Regions from separate parts of the Janthinobacterium sp. GW821-FHT03C08 genome, predicted to be linked through region 2. Evidence: predicted binding sites of a transcription regulator. Region 2 holds the regulator's gene; the other holds the start of a gene.
What was found. The regulator LexA, encoded in region 2, represses DNA repair genes until DNA is damaged. The targets are predictions, from matches to a motif close to ACTGTATNNNNATACAGT.

Region 1: a site for LexA is predicted at 1,634-1,651, ahead of recA (recombinase RecA). Genes of this name have one in related genera too.

The regions. Positions count from the first base shown of each region.
Region 1 is NZ_JBWKUP010000003.1:235,896-239,307, reverse strand. It holds gene recX (recombination regulator RecX) at 1-82, opposite strand, end outside; gene recA (recombinase RecA) at 443-1,549, opposite strand; gene AC07VL_RS05520 (response regulator) at 1,794-2,513, shown strand; gene AC07VL_RS05515 (sensor histidine kinase) at 2,510-3,412, shown strand, end outside.
Region 2 is NZ_JBWKUP010000010.1:14,654-18,065, forward strand. It holds gene AC07VL_RS15480 (replicative DNA helicase) at 1-54, opposite strand, end outside; gene rplI (50S ribosomal protein L9) at 190-645, opposite strand; gene rpsR (30S ribosomal protein S18) at 673-963, opposite strand; gene priB (primosomal replication protein N) at 989-1,288, opposite strand; gene rpsF (30S ribosomal protein S6) at 1,309-1,695, opposite strand; gene lexA (transcriptional repressor LexA) at 1,961-2,596, shown strand; gene AC07VL_RS15510 (cystathionine gamma-synthase family protein) at 2,815-3,412, opposite strand, start outside.

The sequences.
Region 1 (3,412 bases), on a different contig from region 2:
GCCGCAATTCCATGCGGCTATGTTCGCGCATCGATAAAAACCGTAGCGCCCTGCCCTTCAGGCTCAGTTGTACCGCTGCCATACCCATACCCCATCTTTACTACACCGGATTTACTACACCGGACTGTAAACACAATTGCCGCCAGGCGCACAGGCGCAGGGCGGCAATCATTGTAGATCGTTTGTGCGACCAAATATGGCGCACCATGGATCGCAGTCCATCACAAACAAAACCAGCTACCGCTGGCCACGCGAGCGCAGCTGGTACTGAATAGTTACCTTCACAACGCCTAGCAAAACCGTAGCGAGCGGAAGAAAGGCCTGGCGCCGCCGTTGGCTTGAGAAGCGCAACTGTACGATGGTACGGGGACGCCGAGTCAGCGAGCATCGCAGAGCGCAAATTTCGACGCGCAGCAGGTTTTGATAGGTGTAATCGGCGTAACTACTCGGCGGCCTTCGCTTCCGCAGCCTTGGCTGCCTTGTCGACCGCCTTATCGGCTTTTTCCGGCTTTTCAGCAGCCAGCGGCGGCAGTTCGCGCACGCCCAGCGAGGCGCGGACCTTGTTTTCGATCTCGCGGGCCAAGGCCGGACGCTCTTGCAGGAAGGCACGGGCGTTGTCCTTGCCCTGGCCGATGCGTTCGCCGTTGTAGCTGTACCACGAACCGGATTTCTCCACGATCTTGGCATCCGAACCCAGGTCCAGGATTTCGCCTTCGCGCGACGTGCCGGCGCCGTACAGGATGTCGAAGTGCGCTTCCTTGAACGGTGGCGCGATCTTGTTCTTGACGACCTTGACCTTGGTTTCGTTGCCGATCACTTCATCGCCGGACTTGATCGAGCCGGTGCGGCGGATGTCCAGGCGCACGGACGCGTAGAATTTCAGGGCATTGCCGCCGGTGGTGGTTTCCGGGCTGCCGAACATCACGCCGATCTTCATGCGGATCTGGTTGATGAAGATGACCAGGGTATTCGTGCGGTTGATGGAACCGGTCAGCTTGCGCAACGCTTGCGACATCAGGCGCGCTTGCAGGCCCGGCAGGGAATCACCCATGTCGCCTTCGATCTCGGCGCGTGGCGTCAGTGCGGCCACGGAGTCGATGACGACGAGGTCGACGCTGCCCGACCGCACGAGGGCGTCGCAGATTTCCAGCGCCTGCTCGCCCGTATCCGGCTGCGAGATCAGCAATTCATGCAGGTTCACGCCCAGCTTTTGCGCGTAGCCAACGTCCAGCGCGTGCTCGGCATCGATAAAGGCGCAGGTGCCGCCCAGTTTTTGCATTTCAGCAATGGTTTGCAGGGTCAGCGTGGTTTTACCCGACGATTCTGGACCGTAGATTTCCACCACGCGGCCGCGCGGCAAGCCGCCCACGCCCAGCGCGATATCCAGGCCGAGCGAACCGGTCGACACGACTTGCACTTCTTCAATCGGTGCGCTGGCATCCATGCGCATGACCGAACCTTTGCCAAACTGCTTCTCGATCTGCGCCAGTGCGGCGGCGAGCGCCTTGGCTTTTTCCGATGCGGGTACTACAGCTTTTTTATCGTCCATATGTTCTTTCAGCCTGACATTTAGCGCGTCGGTTAAATTCCGTGAGTTAAATTCAGCGCGGGGGTTAAATTCGTTACAGACACCACTGTATAAAAAAACAGTGATCAATGCAAGCGGAACGTGGATTTGTTTTGAAACAGATCAATACAGCCCTTGTTTTTCACAAAAACTCGCCACCTTGCGGAAAATGAAACACAATATAGACTTCTGATGTCCCGATGTTGCAAGCAGAGGAAGCCTCACCATGCGTATTTTACTTGCCGAAGATGACAGCGTCCTGGCCGATGGGTTGACCCGTTCGCTGCGCCAGTCCGGCTATGCCATCGACTACGTCAAGAATGGCCAGGAAGCCGATACGGCCCTGTCCACCCAGGAATTCGACTTGCTGATCCTCGACCTGGGCCTGCCGAAGATGTCGGGGCTGGAAGTGCTGCGCCGCCTGCGCGCACGCGCTTCCCTGCTGCCCGTGCTGATCCTGACGGCCGCCGATTCCATCGAGCAGCGCGTCAATGGCCTCGACCTGGGCGCCGATGATTATATGGCTAAGCCGTTCGCCCTGTCGGAACTGGAGGCAAGAGTGCGCGCCCTGACGCGCCGCGGCGCCGGCGGCGGCGCCACCATCATCAAGCACGGCCCGCTCAGCTATGACCAGGTGGGCCGCAGCGCGTATATCAACGACCAGATGCTCGATTTGTCGGCGCGCGAACTGGGCCTGCTGGAAATCCTGCTGGGTCGCACGGGCCGGCTCGTTTCAAAAGAGCAACTGGTCGACCACCTGTGCGAGTGGGGCGAAGAGGTGTCGAACAACGCCATCGAAGTGTATGTGCACCGCCTGCGCAAGAAGATCGAAGTGGGTGGCGTGCGCATCGCCACCGTGCGCGGCCTGGGCTACTGCCTGGAGAAATACTCGGAAGCGCGCCTGCACGCCGAGGCGGCCGACTCCGCTGCTCCCTCCAGCAAGTGAAGGGACCCGAGGCGCCGCCGGACGAAGCCGTCGACGACGACTGGTTCGAGCCGCCCACGACGGAGGAGGACGACACCATCGAGCACTCGCTGTTCGGCGAAATCCTCGACTGGATGCTGGCGCCCCTGCTGCTGCTGTGGCCGATGAGCATCGCCATCACCTACCTGGTGGCCAAGAGCATCGCCAATCAGCCCTTCGACCATGCGCTGGAAGACAGCGTCACCGTGCTGACCCAGCAGGTCAAGCAGGCCGACGGCGAAATGCTGCGCCGCGTACCCGACAAGCACAGCAGCAAGCAGGGCCGCGACTTCCTGCGCGGCGACGATGTCGATACCCTGTATTACCTGGTGGTGGGCGCGCGCGGCGAATACCTCGACGGCGACCGCGACTTGCCGCCGCCGCAGGACCCGGACAAATACCGCAGCGGCACGGTGCTGTTCCGCAACGACACCATCCACGGCGCGCCCGTGCGCGTGGCCTTTACCTATCTCGACATGCCTTCCAGCACCGAGGACGAACCGCGCCGCGCGCTGGTGCAGGTGGCCGAAACGCTGGAAAAGCGGGCGCAGCTGGCCAATGAAATCATCAAGGGCGTGATTTTGCCGCAGTTCATCATCCTGCCCGTCATCCTGGCCCTCGTCTGGTTTGCCCTGGCGCGTGGCCTGTCGCCGCTGGCGCAGCTGCAGGAACGCATCCGCGCGCGGCCACCCGACGATTTGTCTCCCATCGAATCGGGCCAGGTGCCCGAGGAAATCACGCCTCTGGTCGGTTCGCTCAACGAGATGCTGGCACGGCTGTCGCTGTCGATCGACATGCAGAAGCGCTTCATCGCCGACGCGGCGCACCAGATGAAGACGCCGCTGGCCGGCATGCGCATGCAGTCGGAACTGGCCTTGCGC
Region 2 (3,412 bases):
CGAATGCGGCGGAATACGGAGGGAATCCAGTTGCGGATCAGAGGGGGCGTTCATGGCGCGAATTATACCCGCTTCGGCGTGCTGGCAAAAATAAAGGGCTGAAATTGAGCGAAAAAAAGGCCACAAAAAAGCCGGGCGAACCCGGCTTTTCATAGTGCGGCAGCGCGTGCGGGCCAGGCCCGCAGACGATTACGCGTTCGCGTCTGGTACGACAGCGATAACAACTTCCACAACCACGTCGGTGTGCAGAGCAACCGAAACGTTGTGCTCGCCAACGATCTTCAACGGGCCGGTAGGCATGCGGATTTGTGCTTTTTCAACAGCAAAACCTTGCTTGGTCAGCGCTTCAGCGATGTCGAAGTTGGTGACGGAACCGAACAGACGGCCATCGACGCCAGCTTTTTGAGCAACTTGAACGGTCAGACCGCTCAGTTTTTCGCCTTGGGCTTGCGATGCGGCCAGTTTGGCAGCTGCAGCTTTTTCCAGTTCGGCGCGCTTGACTTCGAATTCAGCCACGGCGGTTGCCGTAGCACGACGTGCCAGGCGTTGCGGGATCAGGAAGTTACGTGCGTAACCGTCTTTGACTTTGACGACTTCGCCGAGGTTACCGACGTTTACAACTTTTTCTAACAGAATGATTTGCATAGTTCTTCTCCAGGAATATCTGACCGATTAAGCGTGGTGCAGATCGGTGTATGGCAGCAGCGCGAGGAAGCGAGCGCGCTTGATTGCGGTGTCGACTTGGCGCTGGTAGTGCGCTTTGGTACCGGTCAGGCGTGCTGGCATGATCTTGCCGTTTTCCTGGACGAAGTCTTTCAGCGTGTCGACGTCTTTGTAGTCGACTTGCTCAACGTGAGCTGCCGTGAAGCGGCAGAACTTCTTACGTTTGAACAAAGGGTTTTGCTGTTTGCGTTTTTCTTTAAGCTTGAGCTTATTTTTGTCGAACTTTTTACCGAATGCCATGTCAGGCTCCTGTATCTAAAATGCGCTAGTCGGGAATGACTGCACTAAAATCAATGATGTGAAACACCAAACTCTTGCTGTTGCGGCTCTTTCTGGCCAGGAAACCCGTGAACTGATACACCCCACCCAAGCTTGCCTGGCTGAACCGGCCTGAGATTTCGCCAGCGGCTAGCGCGGCAACATCAAACTCGGTCAAACGGGCAATTCCTGCTTCCATCTGCTGCGAACTGTGTTGCAATACTGCATTCACAATCGGCAGCCCTGCCGGGGTATAGCGCAATATTTCGCGCTCGGCAATGATGGCGGTTACTTGTAGCTGGTTCAGCGCACGATCCTGGTCAAAAATTAAGCGGCTGCGGCTGGAGCGGCTGCTGGTGCTTCGGTGCGGTGGCTTTTGGCCGCGTCTTCGCGTTGTACCGATTTCATCATCGGCGAAGGAGCTGTTTCAGCTTTCTTCATTTTAACGGTCAGGTGACGCAACACGGCATCATTGAATTTGAATGCTGTTTCCAACTCGACCAGGGTCTCGTTGTCGCATTCGATGTTCAGGCAGATGTAGTGTGCTTTAGGCAGCTTTTGGATCGAGTAAGCCATTTGACGGCGGCCCCAATCTTCCACGCGGTGAACCGAACCGCCGCGGGTGGTTACGCTGGCTTTGTAGCGTTCGATCATCGCGGGCACTTGCTCGCTTTGGTCCGGATGGACGATAAAGACTATTTCATAATGACGCATGCAAACTCCTTCAGGTCGGATTGATAATCGCCCACCCCGGCGTCAAGACGGGTGTGGGAAGGTCAGCCGAAGATTATAACCGCCTTTTGCGAACTATTCAATGATTGCTTGCGCCGCGCCTGCCGGCCGCCACCTTTCTTGCCCCGATAGCAGGTTTTCTTTGAAAATCGGCGAAAAAGCCCGAAATCCCCTTGCATAGTGGGCGATACTGTACAAAAATACAGACTGTTCATATAGACAGCATTTTAGTATGCACCCACCGCTCATGATCAAGCTGACAGCACGACAAGAACAAATCCTGAACCTGATCAAGGACGCGATTGAAAATACGGGCTTTCCTCCCACCCGTGCCGAGATCGCCAATGAATTGGGCTTCAAATCGGCCAACGCGGCCGAAGAGCATTTGCAGGCCCTGGCCCGCAAGGGCGCGATCGAGATTTCGCCCGGCACCTCGCGCGGCATCCGCCTGATCGGCGCGGCGGCCGAAACGCTGCCGGCGAAGGTGCCGGCAGCGCTGCTGATGTCGCTGCCCCTGATCGGCCGCGTGGCAGCCGGTTCACCCATCCTGGCGCAGGAAAACCTGGAAGCGAGCTACAACGTCGACCCGGCCCTGTTTTCGGCCAAGCCCGACTTCCTGCTGAAGGTGCGCGGCTGGTCCATGCGCGACGCCGGCATCATGGATGGCGACTTGCTGGCCGTGAAGAAGGTCGACAGCGCCAAGAACGGCCAGATCGTCGTCGCCCGCATCGGCGACGAAGTCACCGTCAAGCGCTACAAGAAGACGGGCTCCGTCATCGAACTGCTGCCGGAAAACCCCGACTTCAAGGTCATCACCGTGTCACCGGAAGATGAATTTGCCCTGGAAGGCCTGGCCGTGGGCTTGATGCGCAGCTGGCATTGATTGAACGCGCCCTCATAAACCTACTGCGCAGCCCACTCTCGGGCATCCGTTGCTCGCTAGCTGGGCGCCCCCCGTACAATGTACAGCTCCGCTACTCAACCCGATATTGGGCTTGCCCGCTACGGTTTCTGAAGGCACGAAGACATTACCATTGAACGGCGAAAAACAAAGGGCCGCAACAGCATGACTGTTGCGGCCCTTTTCATTTGTCCGGCAACTTAGACATCAAGTGCCTGGCGGAAATCCTCGAGCAGATCCACCTCGTCCTCGATGCCGACGGAGACGCGGATCAGCGATTCGGCGATGCCCATGCTGGCGCGGCGCTCGGCCCCCATCTCATAGAAAATCGTGTGGGCGACGGGAATGACCAGGGTGCGCGTGTCGCCCAGGTTGCTTGCGGGAATGGCCAGATTCAGGCGGTTGAGGAAATCGAAGCAGTCGATGCCATCCATCAACTCAAAGCTGAACAGCGAGCCATAGCTGCGGAACAGCTCGCTGGCCAGCGCATGCTGCGGGTGCGACGGCAAGCCGGGATAATGCACGGCGGCCACGCGCGGGTCGGCGGCCAGTATGGTGGCCAGCGCCAGGGCATTCGAGCAGGTGCGGTCCATGCGCAAGGCCATGGTTTCCGCGCCGACGGCGATATGGTGCGCCGCTTCCGGCCCCAAGGAGGCGCCGAAGTCGCGCAAGGCCTTGGCGCGGATTTGCGCAATGCCCCATTGCGCGGGCGCCGCCTTCTTGTAATTCTCGAAAATATTCGGATACTGCGTCCAGTCGAACACGCCCGTGTCCGTCAAGCTGCCGCCCAGCGCATTG